Regions from separate parts of the Paenibacillus sp. RS8 genome, predicted to be linked through region 1. Evidence: predicted binding sites of a transcription regulator. Region 1 holds the regulator's gene; each other region holds the start of a gene.
What was found. The regulator Rex, encoded in region 1, represses fermentation and respiration genes when NADH is low (regulators of the CRP and FNR family bind a similar motif). The targets are predictions, from matches to a motif close to TTGTGAAATATTTCACAA.
Positions count from the first base shown of each region.

Region 2: ACDZ28_RS10280 (flavocytochrome c) is a predicted target of Rex. The motif match lies at 2,349-2,366, and genes of this name have one in related genera.
Region 3: ACDZ28_RS07875 (cytochrome ubiquinol oxidase subunit I) is a predicted target of Rex. The motif match lies at 1,814-1,831, and genes of this name have one in related genera.
Region 4: ACDZ28_RS28420 (polymer-forming cytoskeletal protein) is a predicted target of Rex. The motif match lies at 2,031-2,048, and genes of this name have one in related genera.

Region 1 is NZ_CP168131.1:6,206,324-6,211,315, forward strand. It holds gene ACDZ28_RS29190 (amidohydrolase) at 69-1,370, opposite strand; gene ACDZ28_RS29195 (redox-sensing transcriptional repressor Rex) at 1,360-2,010, opposite strand; gene dinG (ATP-dependent DNA helicase DinG) at 2,144-4,992, opposite strand, start outside.
Region 2 is NZ_CP168131.1:2,009,556-2,014,547, reverse strand. It holds gene ACDZ28_RS10285 (ABC transporter ATP-binding protein) at 1-681, shown strand, start outside; gene ACDZ28_RS10280 (flavocytochrome c) at 783-2,333, opposite strand; gene ACDZ28_RS10275 (RidA family protein) at 2,664-3,053, opposite strand; gene nhaC (Na+/H+ antiporter NhaC) at 3,068-4,555, opposite strand; gene ACDZ28_RS10265 (MalY/PatB family protein) at 4,634-4,992, opposite strand, start outside.
Region 3 is NZ_CP168131.1:1,484,404-1,489,395, reverse strand. It holds gene ACDZ28_RS07890 (S1C family serine protease) at 1-777, shown strand, start outside; gene ACDZ28_RS07885 (cold-shock protein) at 1,197-1,397, shown strand; gene ACDZ28_RS07880 (cold-shock protein) at 1,491-1,721, shown strand; gene ACDZ28_RS07875 (cytochrome ubiquinol oxidase subunit I) at 1,945-3,339, shown strand; gene cydB (cytochrome d ubiquinol oxidase subunit II) at 3,336-4,352, shown strand; gene cydD (thiol reductant ABC exporter subunit CydD) at 4,352-4,992, shown strand, end outside.
Region 4 is NZ_CP168131.1:6,030,430-6,035,421, forward strand. It holds gene ACDZ28_RS28405 (LysR family transcriptional regulator) at 1-138, opposite strand, end outside; gene ACDZ28_RS28410 (histidine phosphatase family protein) at 292-909, shown strand; gene ACDZ28_RS28415 (hypothetical protein) at 1,000-1,245, opposite strand; gene ACDZ28_RS28420 (polymer-forming cytoskeletal protein) at 1,422-1,973, opposite strand; gene aroA (3-phosphoshikimate 1-carboxyvinyltransferase) at 2,312-3,676, opposite strand; gene ACDZ28_RS28430 (Coenzyme F420 hydrogenase/dehydrogenase, beta subunit C-terminal domain) at 3,633-4,871, opposite strand; gene ACDZ28_RS28435 (glycosyltransferase family 4 protein) at 4,954-4,992, opposite strand, start outside.

The sequences.
Region 1 (4,992 bases):
TACAGAAAAGGCCGTAACTTTTGCAAACGCAGAAAGTCACAGCCTTTCAGTTAATTTATGATCTTAGACTAGCGCTTGAGTAGCCCCTCAAAGGATTCTTGCGCCTTACGACGGATAGCTTCCTCATCTAACGTTACACATTGTCCATGTTTTACAACCTGTTTACCATTCACCCATACATGCTCAACATCCTTGGCACTGGCAGAGTATACAGCATGAGACAGCAAATCTGTGTGCGGTAGTAAATGCGGCTGGTCTATATCAATCGCGATAAAGTCAGCTTTCATGCCTACAGCGAGCCTGCCCACATCATTTAAAAAGATAGACTTCGCGCCATACTCTGTAGCCATACTCAGAGCTTCCGGAGCCGGTACAGCCGTAGGATCACCACTTACACCTTTATGGATAAGTGCTGCAAGACGCATCTCTTCAAACATATCCAAGTTATTATTACTTGCCGCGCCATCTGTACCCAGCGACACCTTCACACCGGCCTTTAGAAGATCCGTAACACGAGCAACTCCACTAGCCAGTTTTAGATTACTTCCCGGGTTATGAGATACCCCTACATTATGACGAGCCAGAATCTCGATCTCTTCATCATTCAATTGAACGCCATGAGCAACAATAGACGGACGTGTGAACATTCCAAGCTTCTCTAAATGCGCTACAGGCCGCAGGCCGTAATCCACTACATTCTGCTCCACTTCGCGTTTCGTTTCGGACATATGTGTATGCATCGGTAAATCCAAATCATGCGCCGCCTGTACAAACTTAACAAAGAAATCCGGTGGGCAAGTATATGGAGCGTGTGGCGAGATCATCGTTGTAATTCTACCGTCAGCCTTTCCATGCCAGTTCCGTGCAAAAGAAATCGCTTCCGCAAGCTTGTGATTCTGTACTTCCTCTGGACAAAGACCGATTACGCCTCTCATCAATACGGAACGGATGCCTGATAATTCGACCACCTCAGCTACTCGATCCATATGATCATACATATCCAGGAAGGTTGTAGTGCCACCTTTCAGCATTTCCAGAACAGACAAGGAGGTTCCCCAGTATACATCTTCTCCGGTGAACTTCTCTTCCATCGGCCACATTTTTTCCTGAAGCCACACTTGAAGCGCTAAATCATCTCCATAACCACGAAGCAATGACATTGCAGCATGGCCGTGTGTGTTTACCAGACCAGGCATAAACAACAGACGACTGCCATCAACAACTTGCACACCTTCTTCCATCAAAGGCTCTTCTTTTCCTATGTAAGTGATCAAATCATCTTCAATAGTCATATATCCACTAAGAACAGGCTCATCCGTTCCCGGAATAAGAAAACGCCCGCCTTTGATAATCGTTTTACTACTCTTCATTTCCGCTTTCTTCCTTTCCGTCTTTCAAATAATAAGCAAGGCTTTGCAAATCCGTTGTAAAATCGGCTGCATGAACCCGGATATTCGGTGGTGTTTTTAGAATCACTGGTGCAAAATTCAAAATCGCCTCAATGCCAGATTCAATAAGAATATCTGCTACATTCTGCGCTTCTGAGTCAGGTACTGTAATAATCCCAATTCGAATGCCTTGCTCACGAACTGTCTGACCTAGCTCCTCCATGGGTTGAACCGTAAGAGAGTTGATTTTCCGCCCTACCTTAGGTGCATAAGAATCAAATATAGCGGTAATCTTCATAGTATCTTTCAGATAAGCATTATAATTAGATAATGCATGTCCAAGGTTACCGGCACCTACTAATGCCACATTCAGCTGTTGGTCCAGCTTCAAAATATGACGGATTTTCTCAATAAGATAAGTTACGTCATACCCAATACCTTTTCTGCCGAAGTCTCCAAAATACGCTAAATCTTTACGGATTTGAGCGGGATTCAGATCAAGTTTTTGTCCTAATTCTTGCGAGGAAACGGTTAATATTTCACGTTTCTGAAGATCATTCAAGAAACGTAAGTACACAGGAAGTCTGCGAACAACGGCTTCTGATATTTTATCCGATTTCATAATTTACCTCCTAATTTAAGTACTATTCTGTTTGAATCCTATTAAAATTTCTGTACCTCGTCTCAATGAAGAGCGGTATTCTCTTATACCGCCCTTCATTGTGGAGTGATTAATTAAACAGAAGATGTCCTTCTTAAGAAACGCCTCCGTCTTCCAACCACTCTGCTATACGAGGAACCATTTGATCCGTAAGCATATGTTCCATTTTCGGGCCAGGCAACGAATAAAGGAAATACTTTCCATAATGAGATTCGATAACCCTAGTGTCATACACTATAACAATACCCCGATCCTGCGCTGTCCGTACCAGTCTTCCAAATCCTTGCTTGAAGCGGATAACTGCCTGAGGCACCGACAATTTCATAAACGGATTCTTCTTCTGGGCTTGTAATAACTCAGACTTCGCTTCCGCTAGAGGGTGATTAGGCGGTTGAAATGGAAGCCTCACGATGGCTAAGCATGTCAATGCCTCGCCCGGAATATCTACTCCCTCCCAGAAGCTGCTAGTTCCAAGCAGAACTGAAGCAGCACTGTCCTGAAAGCGTCGAATCAGCTTACTGCGGCTTCCACCTTCCACGCCTTGACCTAGCACCGTGATTTCTTGTGAGGCTAGAGCCTCTTTCAGAGGATCGTAAACTTGGCGCAGCATCTTGTAAGAAGTAAACAGAACAAGCATCCGTCCGCGTGTCGTAATAGCCGCTTCTGCTAGTGACTGTACGAGCGTATCGACAAATCGGGCATCGCCCACACTGCCCTTCACACTAGGGAAATCCCGTGGAATTACTAATAGTGCCTGCTCCCGATACTTAAAGGGAGAAGGAAGGAGAGATGTCATTAGACGCCCCTCTTCCGCAGCTTCATTAAGTCCGAGATTATCAATCATAAACTGGAACGATTTATCGACAGAAAGCGTCGCCGAGGTTAACACAATACTTTTCTTTTTGTCGAAGAACAGCTCTTTAAGCTGGGTACTAACATCAACAGGGACGGCATATAGCTGTAGCGATTTGCTGCGATAATTTCCATTCGCCTCCAGCCAATATACTACATTCTCGTCGTTTAATCCCATAAAAAACCGTACTTGCTCACGTATAGAAGCTAAATCCTTAAATAAGCCGCTAATATCGGTTACTAAACTATCTGAAGAAGATTGACCTTCTTGATCACGCATCTCATTAAGCATCTTATCACCCTTACGGATAATTTCGCTTAATGTCAGATTCATAGTATTCTCCAAAGCAACCAATTCATCCCAATCTTTCGGTTTACGGGTAGGAAGTAACCGCATGACTAGCTGTCCAGCTTCTCCCGCCGCTGCATCGCTACGTTCCGGCAAGAGACTAAATAGCTTGTCACTAAGTAGATCCCAGGTTTCTTTTACAGTAAGTAGATCTGGATAGATTCTATCGATAACTCCGCTCCATTCAGAAGCTTCCTCACTGCCTGATGACTGAAGCATTTGACGAAGCGTTGGGAGTTGGCCGTTACGACTATCCTTGTATAATCGGGACAGCGTGTGAGCCACCGTGAAATGCTTCATATGCATACCTAAATGCTTGCCAGCCACGTCCTCCAGATGATGGGCCTCATCAATAACAAGATGTTCATAAGCCGGGAGTAGCTGGTGCCCAGCCTTAACATCTGCGAAAAGCTTAGAGTGGTTCGTAATAACCACGTCAGCAATACCCGCTTCATGTTTTGCCCGATGGTAATAACATTTGCGGAACCAAGGACAGGAGCGACCGAGACAAGAATCGGTATCGCTTGCTACCGTCTCCCAGAAATCTCCGCCACGACCGCTTAAATTGAGCTCTTCGTCATCCCCTGATTCACTTTGTGTCAGCCAAACGATCATCTGAGCCGCAGTAAGTGCATCTTCCCTTGGACTTATAAAGTCTTTTTTATTAATTTTATGTTCAAACTTACGAAGACACAAATAATGCCCTCTGCCTTTAAAAATCGCAGCTTTAAATGGAAACGGAACTACCTGCGTTAACAAAGGAATATCACGCTCACGCAATTGATCCTGCAGATTAATGGTATGAGTGCTGACCATAACTTTCTCATTAGTACGAACACTTTGGTATATGGCAGGCAACAAATAACCAAGCGATTTGCCAGTTCCTGTCCCTGCTTCGATCAATAGATGTTTGTCTTCGGCAAGTGCCGTAATCACCTCATTGATCATAATATCCTGAGCTTCTCGGCTTTCATACTGTGGCAAAGTGTCTTTAAGCCGTTTCGTTACTTCATCCATATAATCTGTAAATGATAAATTCTGTAGCGGATTCTCAGCATGCTCGTCACGAGGTGGAGCTAGTTCATTCCAATCCCCTACTGCAAGCGCTAATTGACGATAGAAAGTCAGATCACCTTCGGGTTGAAGCGTCTCCGCTTCCCGCTCACGCAGCAGACCATCAAAATACCAACCTAAATCACTATCCTCTTCGGTAAACAGCTCACATAGTCGCTGGATGGTGAGTAACGGCAAACTATAAAGCTCCTCCAGACATTTCAACAGCACAAGAGCTGTCGCTAGTGCATCACTATCTGCCTGATGCGGACGATCATGTGTCACTCCAAAATGTGCACTAACTGACCCTAGTTGATAGGATGTTAGGGAAGGAAAGCAGATTTTTAGAAAATCAATCGTATCTAAAATCCGCCCTTGAAATGGTAAATACCCACATCTGTCTAAAGCATTTTGCAAAAAATGGAAGTCAAATGCGACATTATGCCCTACAAGCACAACATCATCCAAGAGTGGAACAAGCTCCATCATCATCTCATCCAGCTCAGGCGCATCCTTTACATCATCGTCGGTAATCCCCGTCAGACCAGTTATAAAAGGAGGTATCGGCGTTCCGGGCTTGACGTAGGAACCATATACCCGGGAGATGGACCGGTCTTCTTCTATAATTGCAAGGCCAACCTGGATAATTTCACCCACGGATTGGGTTCCCGTTGTTTCAAAATCAAGCA
Region 2 (4,992 bases), 2.9 Mb from region 1:
GTCTCGATCGTCGGTCCTTCCGGCTGCGGAAAAAGCACCTTATTCCATATGATCGGCGGACTAGTGAAGCCTGATACAGGAACGATCCGCATGAACGGCAAGGTCGTTACAGGTCAACGCGGTGAGATTAGTTATATGCCGCAGCAGCCTGCTCTTTTTCCTTGGCGAACGATTGAAGATAATGTACTGCTAGCCGGAGAAATCAAAGGTGCTCTGCAGGATGGAGCTCGTGAAGAAGCGCGCCAGTGGCTCGCTAAGGTTGGCTTGAATGGATTCGAACAGGCTTATCCGCATATGCTGTCTGGTGGGATGCAGCAGCGTGCTGCTTTTCTCAGAGCACTGCTGGCTCCGCAGGAGTTGATGCTGCTCGATGAACCTTTCAGCGCATTGGATGCACTAACTCGCAGTGAAATGCAGCGCTGGCTGCTGGAGCTGTGGGAGGAGAATCGCCGCTCCGTGCTATTCATCACCCATAACATCGAAGAAGCGTTGCTGCTCTCGAATCGTATTTATGTATTCTCCGGTCGCCCCGGCTCCATCCTACATACTGTTGACGTGCCATTTCCACGGCCACGCCGTGATGAGATTACGGATTCCCCGGAATTCCTTAAACTCAAACGACAACTGTCACAATGGATGCGAGAAGAACAGGCTAAAAGCGGGAAGCAGCTTTTTGAATAGCGACGCTCCACTCACTTTGAATGAGTGATTAAACAAAGAACCGCCCGGGCTTCAATTAGCCCAAGCGGTTCTTTTGTTTTAACCAGAATAGTAGTTAAATCTTATTGTGCTTGCACGAACTCAGCAGATTTAATTCCGGCTTGACGGCCGAAGATAATGATCTCAGCTACAGAGTTACCGCCGATCCGGTTTTGACCGTGCAATCCGCCTGTTACTTCACCTGCTGCAAACAGGCCAGGAATAGCTGCGCCTTCTTTATTTAATACTTCTGTATTCGTGTTGATCTTCACGCCGCCCATAGTGTAGTGAATCCCAGGTGCGATCTTAATAGCGTAGTATGGAGCGGTGGACAAGTCGTTGTCCATTCCTGTCGTTCTGCCAAATTCAGCATCGTTCTTGTTCTTTACTGCGCTGTTCCAAGTATCAAGTGTCTCTTTTAGCTTATCGGCTGGAACACCGATTTCTTTCGCCAATGCTTCGATGGTATCCGCTTGGATCACGAAGCCCATTTTGTCATATTGTTCAATTGCTTTCACGCGTGATTTGACGCCGGAATCAAAGACAAGCGTTGCCGCTTTTTCAGGAAGTGCATTGATCGCTTCGGTAACTTTATCACGTGTAGTCAATTCATTTACGAACCGTGTGCCTTCGCTATTTACGAGGATAGAACCTTCGCCGCGTACAGCTTCCCCGATCAGATAAGATTTTTCTTGTTGAACTGTTGGGTGAACCTGGATTTGATCCATATCAACGGTGGTTCCGCCAAGTGCCTCGATCATTTTGATGCCGTCACCGGTACTGCCGATTTGGTTAGTAGTAACGTAACCTTCCAAATCAGGTCTAACTGTAGAGATCATGTCCATATTAGAACCGAAACCACCGGTAGTGACAACAACAGCCTTCGCTGTAATGGTTTTTTCATCGGCTTGGTTAAAGAGTACCTTTACTCCGTCAACCTTACCATCTTTTTGGGTGATTTCCTTCACATCTGCGTTCACAAACAATGGAATTTCTTTTTCTTGTATATTCTTAACCAATCCTTTGACAAGGTATTGGCCTACCGCAGAGCCGTCTTCTGGGCGGTGAGTACGTTTTTCGTTCATGCCGCCTGTGATCGTGATATTGTTCAGTCTGATTCCGATCGAATCCAACCAATCAATAGCACTTGCGGAATTATCTACGAAGAAACGAAGCATCTCTTTATCGTTGGTGTCGTGACCACCTTTTAATGTCTCTTCATAAAATAAATCATTGCTATCTTTAATACCTTGATCTTTTTGGAATTTTGTTTCAGAAGCATTCATCCCCGATGAGGATTTACTTGTATTCCCGCCAGCAACTGGCATTTTTTCTAAAATAACCGGGTTCAAACCTTTAGCCTTTGCTTCTAGTGCAGCGGACATTCCAGCACCGCCGGCTCCGACAATAACGATATCATAGCTATCTTTTAATTGATCCAGTGGTGTGTAGCTAGCCTCTGATGCACCAGATACGGCTTCGGTTTTATCATTTTTAGCCGTCTCATTGACCTTACTCTTGTTCTCGTTGCCAGCACTATTACCTGCGCTGTTGCTATTACTGTTACCGCAGCCTGCGATCACGAGCATAACCGAAAGAATGAGAATAAGAGCAGCACTTGTTGTCTTTTTCACCTTTATAACGCCCCTTTGTGAATGTTTTCACATTTATAATAAAGCAAAGATACTATTTTGTGAAGGTTTTCTGTAATTAGTTATGATTACTGTCACATTTTCATGTATATTTTCAATTATTTTTTCATAAAATTCCTCCATTTCAAATACATCTCAGCTCCCTACTCAGTTATTAAAGCTGTGCAGCCTATATACTCTTATATTTCAAAAAAGCCACCCTTTCCAGGGTGGCCATCTGCCTTATTTCCTTATCCTTTTTCCATACAGGGTGTGCAGGCTTAACTAACTGAAATTCTAAAGGAATCCGTAGTTTGAGCGTTACTGGATCACTTAAGGTACATAAGCTATAACTTCAATTTCTACGAGCCCATCCTTAGGCAGACGTGCTACTTCAACAGCGCTGCGAGCAGGGTATGGCTGAGCAAAAAACCTTCCATAAATCTCATTCACCTTAAGAAAATCATTCATATCCTTTAGGAAAACGGTCGTCTTTATTACCTGATCCATGCTTGTACCCGCCGCTTCCAGTATGGCTTTGACATTCAGCAACGACCGTTCCGTCTGTTCCTCAACCGTAGCAGGAAAAGTCCCATTAACCGGGTCTAGTCCGAGTTGTCCTGAAGTATATAGGACGTTCCCAAGCTTTACAGCTTGAGAGTAAGGTCCAATTGCGCCTGGTGCATCCGTTGTTATTACAGTTTCTTTATGCATATTTGTCATTTTAAAAGACTCCTTTATCCAGCTTGTTCATTAGTGTTGCCGTCATATTCCTTTAGCATTTCTGCCTGTTGCTCTGGCGTTAACTTCGCGATACCGAATCCCGTGAAGCCCCATATCGTCGCAAAGATTATTCCTGTCCAACAGAGAACAGCCCAAGGTAAATAATCTAGCGTTGCAACACCCAGCGTACCCGCCATATAAGCACCTGCAGCTGTCCAAGGCAGAATAGGCTCGGTAATCGCCGCTGAATCCTCGATGGTACGTCCCAAGTTCTTCGGATGTAAGCCCCGACGGATATATGCTTCACGTAGCATTTCACCTGGCATTAAGATGGACACCTGACCATTACTTGTAACTCCGATCATCGTAAGACCTGTAACAATTGTTGCTACGATCATTGAACCTGTGGAATGGACGAACTTCAAAAGCTTATTAACAATCAATTCCAAGGACTTGGTCAGAGATATGGTTCCAGCGAACGTGATTGCACAGAAGCAAATGAGAAGTGTCCCCATCATGGAGTTCATTCCGCCACGATTTAGAAGACGGGGTACATCTTCAATAACGTTGGCAGAATCAAACCCAGCAACTTGAACCATAGAAATATTAAATCCATTAACAACAGAAGATACGACATCATTCAAAGTAAACCCCTGGAATACAAGTGCGTTAGCCATAGCGAACATAGAAGAGATCAGCATGACCGGTATTGTCGGTTTCTTCGTAATTGAACCATACAAGATGATTAATACGGGTACTATAAGCAGCAGATTAAAGTCATAAATTGTATTCAACGATCCCATGATTGTTCCAACCTTCTCCGGAACAATAGCGCCTGCGGCATCTGTGTTTAGGCCTGTAATAATAAAAACAACGCTTGCGACAATAAAGGAAGGAATTGTGGTATACAATAAATGTCCAATATGCTCATATAGATTGACACCTGTTGCTAACGCCGCAATATTAGTCGTGTCTGAAAGCGGTGACAATTTATCACCAAAATAAGCACCTGCAACTACTGCACCAGCCACTGCTGCTAGGTTTGCATCCATACCCGCGCCAACGCCCATAAAAGCAACCCCGATCGTTCCCGCTGACCCCCAAGATGTGCCCGTACAAAGCGAAACGGCAGCTGTCGCAATAAATGCGGTAATAAGCAGAAATTGTGGACTAATAATTTTCAATCCATAGTAAATCATCATTGGAATCGTTCCACCAACCATCCATGCCCCAATCATAAAACCAACCATGATCAGAATAAGAATGGCGGGCATCGTTTTCGCGATCTTACCAGCGATAGATTCTAGTATGTCGTTATAGCTATAACCAAGAATAATCGCGATAATACCAGCAACAACCGCTGAGGTAATAATAAGTGGTTCTGGTGGTAATTCAAACAACACATACCCTAAACTAAGTAGCACAATCATCGTAATAATCGGCAATAGCGCTAAGAACATCGTCGGCTGTTTCTTGACTCTTGGTGTTTCTGATTTGGACATGATTATTATCCCCCTTGATACGGATCTGAAAAAGGCTACTAACGAGGTCTTTCAAGGTCATTGATAAAGATTTTTTTATTATGAATTTTTTAATGGATAGGCCCGGTACAGCCGATGAAAAGCTTCTTGTAACATGGGCAGTGGCGTTGCAATATTTAAGCGAATAAAGCCTTCTCCTGATGCCCCAAAACCTGTTCCAAAGCTCACACTAACCTTCGCATCGGACTCAATCCACTGCTTTAGCTCTGCTTCGTTGGTGCTAATTGCCCTACAATCCACCCATAATAGATAGGTTCCTTCTGATTCGATCACGCGAAGCTCAGGCATATATTCAGCTATATAAACTTTCACCCAATCGATATTGGCCGTGATATAACCTCGTAATTCTTCCAGCCATTCATCGCATTCCGTATAAGCCACTTCTAATGCAGGTACTG
Region 3 (4,992 bases), 2.4 Mb from region 1:
ACAGTAGATGGTGAGACACGTAAAGCTACACTTGTTGGTACGGATAAAGTGAGTGATATCGCAGTTCTTTCTATTGATGCTAAGGGTATCAATACGATCGCACAGCTAGGAGATTCCTCCAAGCTTCGCCTAGGTGAAACAGTCATTGCCATTGGTAACCCTTTAGGACTTGGAGACACATTGACCTCAGGGATTGTCAGCTATACTGAACGGAAGGTTCCTGTATCCTTAAATCAGGACGGCGTATATGACTGGGAGCAAGAGGTCATTCAGACCGATGCGGCGATTAATGAAGGTAATAGCGGCGGAGCACTTGTGGATCTGGATGGTAAAGTCATCGGTATTAACACGATGAAAATCTCCGATGCAGGTGTAGAGGGTCTAGGGTTTGCAATTCCAGCTAACCATGTGATAGATACCGCAAATGAACTGGCTGAAAAAGGGCGTATTGCCCGGTCCTACTTAGGTGTATATTCCGTAGATTTAAATAATCCTTACGTTCCTCTTGCAGAGGATCAACGGAAGGAACTGAACCTACCGAATAATGTTAAGGATGGGGTAGTCGTTCTGGATGCTGTTGGACCTGCAAAGGAAGCCGGAATACAATTTAATGATGTAATTACAAAATTTAATGATGAGCCTATTACATCCACACTCTCCCTTCGCAAGTATTTATATAATCAAACGAAGATTGGCGAGGATCTGAAGATCACCTATTACCGAAATGGGAAGGTCAATCAGACGACAGTTAAACTTCTTGAAAAACCAGAGGAATAATATACCGAAAGTCGGCATATAATGATATAGCAGTAATGACAAGTAGAACGGACTACCCCTTCAGTTGTGAAGGTAGACCTTCCTGAAATAGCGATACTTTGTATCGCTATCGGGGATCTGTTTCTTCTAAAGATTTGATAAATATGGCAATTATAAGCTGATTTAATGAATTTTGGGCTGACTGGCAACCCTTACATTGGAAGGTAATACTTATTAGGGTAGAACCGGATAAATCCGGATGCCAGCTTGCCTTTGCTAATCAGGTGTGGTAATATGATATCAATCATACATTTAGTCCCTAATTTTCGCATTGAAAAGGGCTGTTATATTTGGTAATACAACCTTTTTCAATGTGTGAATTTTTTCTTTGTTTGAAGATAAAAAGAACATATTAATTTAAATTTGTGGAGGTAACACACATGCAAACAGGTACAGTTAAATGGTTCAACGCAGAAAAAGGATTCGGATTTATCGAAGTTGAAGGCGGAAGCGACGTATTCGTTCACTTCAGCGCAATCACTGGCGACGGCTTCAAAACTTTGGACGAAGGCCAACGCGTTGAATTCAACGTTGTTCAAGGCAACCGTGGACCACAAGCCGAAAACGTTGTAAAACTGTAATAATAGAAGAAACCGTCCCAGCTTTTTGAAAGTTGGGACGGTCTTTTTATATCTAGTTAGTCACTATTGACTTACAGGATGGGAGGAACGGCAATGAACTACCGGAAGAAACCTTTGGAAGAAATACCGGAAGAAAATACCGCGATTTGGGCGTGTACCAATGATGGATGCAACGGATGGATGAGGGATAATTTCGCATTTGAACATGCGCCTTCTTGCCGTCTATGTGACTCTCCAATGGTTCGCAGCACGAAGATGCTACCACAATTGCTTAATTCGAATGGCGATCTCAAATCGCTGAAGAAGGGTATTTCCATTACCTAACCAATGCCTTTATGAGTCAAGCTTGTTATAGAGCAGTGAACAACTTCAAGACGGTTAAACCGTCTTATTTTTTTTGCTTTTTTTATGGTAAATTGTGATTTTTGTCACAAATCATTTGAATTTTACCGTTAAATACACCCCTTTGTGTGACATTAATCACAAAAAGACGTTTAAATTTTTGACACAATATAATTAACGAAAAGGGGAGAAGGAAGGGAAAAATATGGATACAGTAATGCTGTCGCGTATACAATTTGCGTCGACGACAATATTCCACTATTTCTTTGTACCGGTATCAATCGGACTAGCGCTCTTGATTGCCATTATGGAGACCATGTACGTTAGAAAAGGCAATGAAGAGTACAAAAGAATGGCGCAGTTCTGGGGAAAGCTGTTCCTCATCAATTTTGCAGTAGGGGTAGTTACAGGGATTTTGCAGGAATTTCAGTTCGGGATGAACTGGTCTGATTATTCACGTTTTGTGGGTGATGTCTTCGGGGCTCCGCTTGCAGTAGAAGCATTGGCAGCCTTTTTTCTGGAGTCTACGTTTATTGGAATCTGGATATTTGGCTGGGACAAAGTGTCCAAGAGAGTGCACTTGGCCTCCATCTGGCTGGTAGCATTCGGTACGATGTTATCTGCTTTCTGGATCCTGGCAGCAAACTCCTTTATGCAGCATCCAGTAGGATTTGCGATTAATAATGGTCGTGCAGAAATGAATGATTTCTTCGCGCTTATTACGAACGGACAATTGTTGGTTGAATTCCCGCACACGGTTCTTGCTGCGTATGCAACAGGTGCCTTCCTAGTAACGGGTATTAGTGCGTACAAGATATTGAAGAAACAAGATGTATCTTTCTTTAAGAAATCTTTTCAAATTGCAGCTATCGTAGGTATTATTTCTTCTATTGGTGTAGCCGTGGCAGGCCATGCGCAAGCACAGTATTTGGTTGAGACTCAACCTATGAAGATGGCGGCTTCCGAAGGACTATGGGGTAAGAGTGGTGACCCAGCGCCTTGGACCGTATGGGCAAATATTGATCCAGAGAAGCAAGAAAGTACTGGAGAATTTCAAATTCCGTATATGCTGAGCTTCCTTTCATACAGTAAATTTTCCGGTGAAGTTAAAGGTATGCTTGAACTGCAAGCTGAGTATGAGCAAACCTATGGCCCCGGTGACTATATTCCACCTGTACGTACGACATTCTGGAGTTTCCGGATCATGGTTCTAGCAGGAACGTTAATGATTGTACTGGGTATGTACGCTATGTATTTAATGTGGCGCAAAAAAATGGACCGTCCAAACACCTGGTTTATGCGGTTTATGTTATGGGGATTACTGCTTCCTCCAATCGCGAATACAGCGGGTTGGGTCATGACCGAATTCGGGCGTCAGCCATGGACGGTATTCGGACTGATGACCACGGAAGACAGTGTGTCGCCTAATATTACGAGTGGTCAGGTTCTATTCTCTGTTATTTCTTTTACAACGATTTACGCAATTCTCGGATTAGTACTGATTGGTTTGTTTATGAAAGTAATTAAAAAAGGTCCTTATGCGATGGATAACGATCACGGGGATTCGCATGATCCATATAATGAGGAGGGCGCCCAATGATATCTCTTAATGAATTGTGGTTTGTGCTGATTGCAGTTCTGTTTATAGGGTTCTTCTTTCTGGAGGGTTTTGATTTCGGCGTAGGAATGGAAACACAGATTCTCGTTAAAAATGATACAGAGCGCCGGGTACTGATTAACTCTATCGGACCTTTCTGGGATGCTAATGAGGTATGGCTACTAACGGGTGCGGGCGCAATGTTCGCGGCTTTTCCGGAATGGTATGCAACGTTGTTTAGCGGATTCTATATTCCTTTTGTCTTTGCTTTATTAGCTTTGATTGCGCGTGGTGTTGCTTTTGAGTTCAGAGGTAAACGAGATTCTGTAGCTTGGAAAAGAACTTGGGATGCTTGTATCTTTATTGGCAGCTTCCTCCCACCGTTCCTCCTTGCAGTAGTGTTCGCCAGCTTTATTAAAGGTTTGCCTATTGATGGCGATATGCAAATGTACGCAGGTTTTACAGATATCGTGAATGTATATACTGTAGTAGCAGGTCTTACGGTAGTTCTTCTCTGTTTGGTGCATGGTCTCATGTTCACAACGCTGCGTACAGTGGGTGATCTACAGGCTCGTGCTCGGAAGATGGCACAGAAATTGCTGATCCCACTTGCAGTTTTGTTTACTGCTTTTGTGATTATGACTTATAATATGACTGATATCTTCGAACAGCGCGGAACGGTTCTTATGATTATTGTAGCGCTTGGAATTATCGCTTTTGTGCTATCGGGTTATTTTATGAAGAAGAAGAAGGATGGCTACGCTTTTGGAATGACAGGAGCAGTAATGGCGTTGTCGGTAACTTCAGTCTTTGTAGGACTATTCCCACGTGTTATGATTAGTTCAATCGATCAAGCCTTTAATTTGACAATCACCAATGCGGCTTCGGGACATTACTCTTTAAAGGTAATGACGATTGTGGCACTGACCATCCTTCCATTCGTATTGGGATATCAAATTTGGAGTTACTTTGTCTTTCATAAACGCGTTCACGAGAAGGAGCATCTTGAATACTAATGGATAAAAATTTGCTTGGGTATAAAGGAGTTAAGCCGGTCTTTCTGATCGTTGGCCTCCTTACCCTGGTGCAAAGCATGTCCATACTTCTGCTGGCCAAATGGCTGGCAGAAGTCATCTCTGCGCTATTTGCGGGAGAACCTCTGAAGGAACAATGGGCTACTTCGCTATTGTTCCTTCTTGCATTTCTAGTGCGCCATGCTTGCGCCATGCTGATGAGCCGTATCTCTTACCGCTTTGCGGAAGCAACGGGCAGCAACATGCGGAGGGAAATGATGGATAAGCTCTTCCAGCTTGGACCCAGAATGGTGGGCGGGCGTGGAACCGGGGATCTTGTCACACTTGTGCTGGAAGGTGTAACAAAGTTCCGCACATATTTAGAAGCGATTATCCCTAGAATGGTAGGGATGTCAATTACACCGATTTTGGTGCTTATTTATATCTACAAGATGGATACCGCGAGTGGGATTATTCTTACGATCACCATGCCGATTATTATTGTTTTTATGATCTTGATCGGGATGACGGCTCGCAAGCAGATGGACCGTCAGCTAAAATCTTATCGCACCTTATCTAATCATTTCGTAGACTCCCTCCGTGGGCTAGAAACGCTGAAATTTCTGGGCCGCAGCCGTAGTCA
Region 4 (4,992 bases), 180 kb from region 1:
TAAAATTTGATTCTCCCGTTCAAACTTACGGATCTGCGCAGATATAGCGGGTTGACTGATATGTAAACGTTCAGAAGCTTTGGTCACACTGCCTGTTATCGCCACGTAGTAAAACAATTTTAATACATGAAAGTTCATCGTGATATCTTCCTAACCATATAAAATAAAATCATTATTCAAGAAGCTTCGTTTCTTACTATAACCATACATTATGGATCCTAACTATTATATATTGTTTATTTATATTTTTTTATCCTATACTTACAACTATTCATAAGGGAGGTTTCGTTAATGAAGGAGACAGTATTATTCTTAACCCGGCATGGACAAACCGAATGGAATTTGCAACAACGGATGCAGGGGCATCAAAATTCGGCACTTACAGCGTTAGGTGAGCAGCAGGCTGAATGGTTGAGAGATCGTTTGGAAGGCGAAAATTTAAGTGCAATTTATTCTAGTACTAGCCCAAGAGCATTGCATACTGCGCAGATTTTACGGGGAAAGCGGAGTTTATCCATTCAACAGGATGCTTCTTTAATGGAAATTAACATGGGCATTTGGGAAGGAATGAACACGGATCAGATTGAACAAGATTATCCTTTACAATACTCTCATTTTTTCACCAGACCTGATCTATATCTCCCTCTAGCTTCAGGTGAAACCTACAGTCAGCTTGAACAAAGAGTAACGCCGACTATAGAGCGTATCATTAACGATAACGAAGGACTTGAGGTGCTTATTGTCACTCATCGGATAACGTTAAAAGTTATAATGGCTCATTTTCTCAATAAATCATTGCAAGAGTTAGGGGAAATGCCGGATATTCTCTCCACAGCCTTATGTAAAGTAACGCTAACTGACCATCATACTACCATTGATCTCTACGGCGATACTTCACATTATCTTTGAAAAAAAGCCCCACGAAACGTTCACAGTATTAGGTAACTGCAAAAAAAGGTAACTCCGATATAAACGGAACTACCATTTTAGAGTTCAAAATTACATCTCTACGCTTTTGATTACAAAGCTACGGACCTTCATCCATTTTCCTGAAATGAATTCGTCAATCGTTTTCGTCTTCGGTCTAACACAAAAACGATGCTTGCTTCCTTTATCAAATCCCACCGCTTCAAAAATCAAAGCGTCACCTATTTGCTCCTTAAAGAACACTTGCTTCAATCCCAATCTATTTAACATTTCAAGCTTTACACTCTCAATATACGTACGTGAATATTCCTTAGACATATGTGTTCCTCCTAGTAGTGGTAGTAATATTATAAGATCAATATTAAGAAAATCAACCAAAGATCACATAATCATTATCCACAACCGTCTAAACCGGGATACATCTCATCACCTCAATAAGAAAAAACCGACCCATAGTCTATGGGTTGGCTTCTACGTATGAGATGATTACAAAATTATTTAACTTCTGTTGTTCCAGTCACTTTTCCGTCAATCTTTGCAGATGCTTTCAGATCCTCGCTTGTGAAGTATAGGTTACCGTCAATTGTTGCGGTTTCAGGCAGAGTAAAACCTTTCGCTTCTACATAAACATCGCCTTTAATCGTTCCGCCTTCAACTTTCAAATTTTCACTTTGTACAGTAAACTTAGGTACGGTAAGTGTATAACTTGCAGTGATCTTATGATCAGCGTCTTGTGAGTAAAGGGCAATCTTACGATAGATGTCGCCATCAGCGGCTCCTTTATCATGGAATTCTCCAGCTACAACAATCTCTTCAGGAATCGTTACATCATTTAGAATAGCTACAATCCAGTTTCCATCTTTGCTTACAGCTTTAGTAAATGCATCTGCTTGATTCACAATCGAGGCAGTAGTGACTGCATCTGTCTGCTCAGCAGCCGGAGCTGAAGTTGCCGCCGAGTTAGTTGCTTTATCCTCGTTTGCTCCACAACCAGCCAATACCGCTACCGAAACCCCGGCCACCAAAATCATTTTAAATAGTTTCATTTCGCTTCCCCCTAATTTTGATTATAAATTAATTATATATTAAAATTCTTAATAATTAAGTGAATGGTTTCACAAATTTGTGTCAGTATATAAAGCGATTTCATTGTTCTGTCTCGTCTGGATTAAAATTTGTTTTCATGAGAACACCTCTTCTCGCTGACTTATTTAGGTTCTTAAATCTATTTACCCAAAATATAAAAAACATCACAAGGAAGAGTATGTTCATAGAAAAGTTAACAGTTTATCAACTAGTTAAATGAAATAAAAAAAGCTAGAGCACACACAGCGCTCCGCTCTAGCTTGGTAGCTCCACCTTAAATACGTTGTCTTAAATCTCGTCACTGCAAAATTTCAATCTCAGCAAATTGAGACAGATCATTCAGAAACTCAGGATAAGAAACAGCGATACAACCACAATTCCGAATAATAGAAGGCTTTTCCATACTACTAGCTAGAACGGCGGCAGTCATAGCAATTCGGTGATCACCATAACTATTCACGACTGCAGGCGAAGGACTACGACCACCAAAGATAATAAGTTCATCTTCGTCATAAGAAGTCTCGAGTCCAAACGCCGCTAATAGCTTGGCAGTTGTCTCCAATCGGTTTGTATCCTTATCCTTCAGTTCCCTACAGTTCCTAATGACGGTAGTCCCCTCAGCGAATGCTGATACTACAGCTAACAATGGAACCTCATCGATCAGACTCTGTACTTTTTCGTTGCCTTCCACATGTACGGGAGTTAGCGTTTTTCCTGTAGTGCAGTAGAGATCCGCTATTGGCTCACCGGATATTAGCTGCCTTTCCCGATGTAGCTTCAGATCCACCCCCATCTCTCGTAGCACGCTGACGAATCCAAACCTAGTTGGATTCACACCTACATCTCTGATCCAAAGTTCCTTTTTACGATCCATACTACGAATCGTAAAAGCTGCTAGCAAAAATGCAGCGGAAGACAAATCGCCTGGAACAATCACATCTTTGGCTGCAAAGTTATAACCACCTCGGATAGAGGTAACGTTATTCTGGATTTCAATATCAATTCCAAAATATTTCATCAATCGTTCCGTGTGATCGCGACTCTGGCACATTTGTCGATAGCTACTTGTTCCATCTGCATAGAGACCCGCAAATAGAAAGGCTGATTTCTCCTGTGCGCTAGCTACTGTTGCCTCGATATTGATAGGGCTCAATGGGAACCTACCGTTAATCACAAGCGGAAGGTAGCCTTCGCTTTCGAGATAGGTGATCGACGCTCCCATTTCTATCAGCGGTTGTGCCACCCAATCCATAGGCCTAGTAGATAGAAGTCGATTGCCGGCTAGCTCGACTGCAAATGGATGACCTGCCAGAACAGACATGATAAGTCTCGCAGATGTAGCAGTATTCCCGATTTCAAGTCTGGCATCAGGAATTCTTAATGATTGTAGCCCCAATCCATAGACAGTTAATGCATTACCATTCCATGCAAACGTTACACCTAATTGGCGCAAAATAGCGATACAACTCTCAATGTCACGAGATCGCAGTACATTATGAATAACTCCCTTCCCTTCCGCAATGGCGTTCATCATAATTGCCCTCTGAGAAATAGATTTATCCCCAGGAACCGATGCATATTTGAATGAATGCTCGTCCAACTTCGCGCTTACCCTCAAGTCAAATTTTGTTGGCAGTTCGGTTTTGTTCCGTACCAATTCCATTCCTAATCACCTCGTCATCCGAGAGTATTTGCGAATATTTCATATCTCTTCCAGGAGCAAGCGGGATTTTTCGGTCACCTTGCGCAGCGTAGCTACGGTAACGCTGGCGCTTACGCTCTAAGCCAAGGTTGTTATCGAATGTGTAATCAACCAGCTCGATCGCATTCCTGCGCCTCGCTAGTTCAATCAGCCTTGCCCCCATCGCAGTTCTTACCATCACCGTAGAGGAGGCTTTTACTGACACTCCAGTTTTGCTGGAATCAAAAATATTCGGGTCCCCATCTGAAATGGAAATATCAGCTATTCCAGACCACCAATCGGGGCAGGATAAGCAGCGGAATGTCTTGAATTTCTTGAACTCTTCTACCAACCTGTAAAACGGCAGCGAATGTTCTTTGCCATCCCGTGTTCTGACCACAAACTGTCCCGGATATTCTCCTTCTCGGTAGCGCATAAAGAGAACGTCCTCTAGCTGAACTCCCAGAATTTCAGCAATCAGATGTTCGGTTCCAGCCAAAGATGTATTCGAAGCGCAACCCAGTTCAATCGTAAAGGCTACCTTACTAGCCAGGAAAGAGGTAGGTGTGTCCTTTGGTAAGTTGAGTAATTTATTAATGCCTTGAATTTGACAGGGAACACCGATAATTCCAATTCGCTCATACCGGGAATCATTCAACAAGTGAAGATTGGGGGTGATGCAATAACTCGTTTGCGCACATTCGATAATTTTATCCACTGAATCTGCAATAAACGCCTTCGGAACCCAAGGCTTTTCTTCATCTCTACCTACAACGATAACCGCATCCGCGACTTTCTCTTCCAGGGCCGTGATAGCCAAAATAGTGCCCGCTCCCCCTGCTGCTGCTCTTCCGAGAATATCCGGATCTGCTGCCGATAACTGATGAGTAGAAATATATACACCTGTCCAGCGTTCCGACTCGGAGCGGTTACGACCAAAGATTCGGAGCTCAGATTCCATAACGCCGGTATCATAACCCGGACAGACCTCGGTACAAAGCGTACAGCTTCCGCAGCTATCCATGGCTAGCTCCTCGATACCTTGAAATATAGGCAGAGGAACCGAGTCACTACTCATCGATAGAAGACCCTTAGGACATACGGCGGCACATAAACCACAGGATGTGCAGAGATTATGATCAAGAATCTCTTCCTTCAAGGTGTTAAAAGACGTCATAACGGTGCCCTCTTTTCTATAGAGTTTGGAAAATTCGACCTTAAAGTTCCTCACTGAATCCATTGTCTTGGAAATATCCCCGTCACAGTTTAACGCCGCTGAGCTTGGAATAGACTTCCTT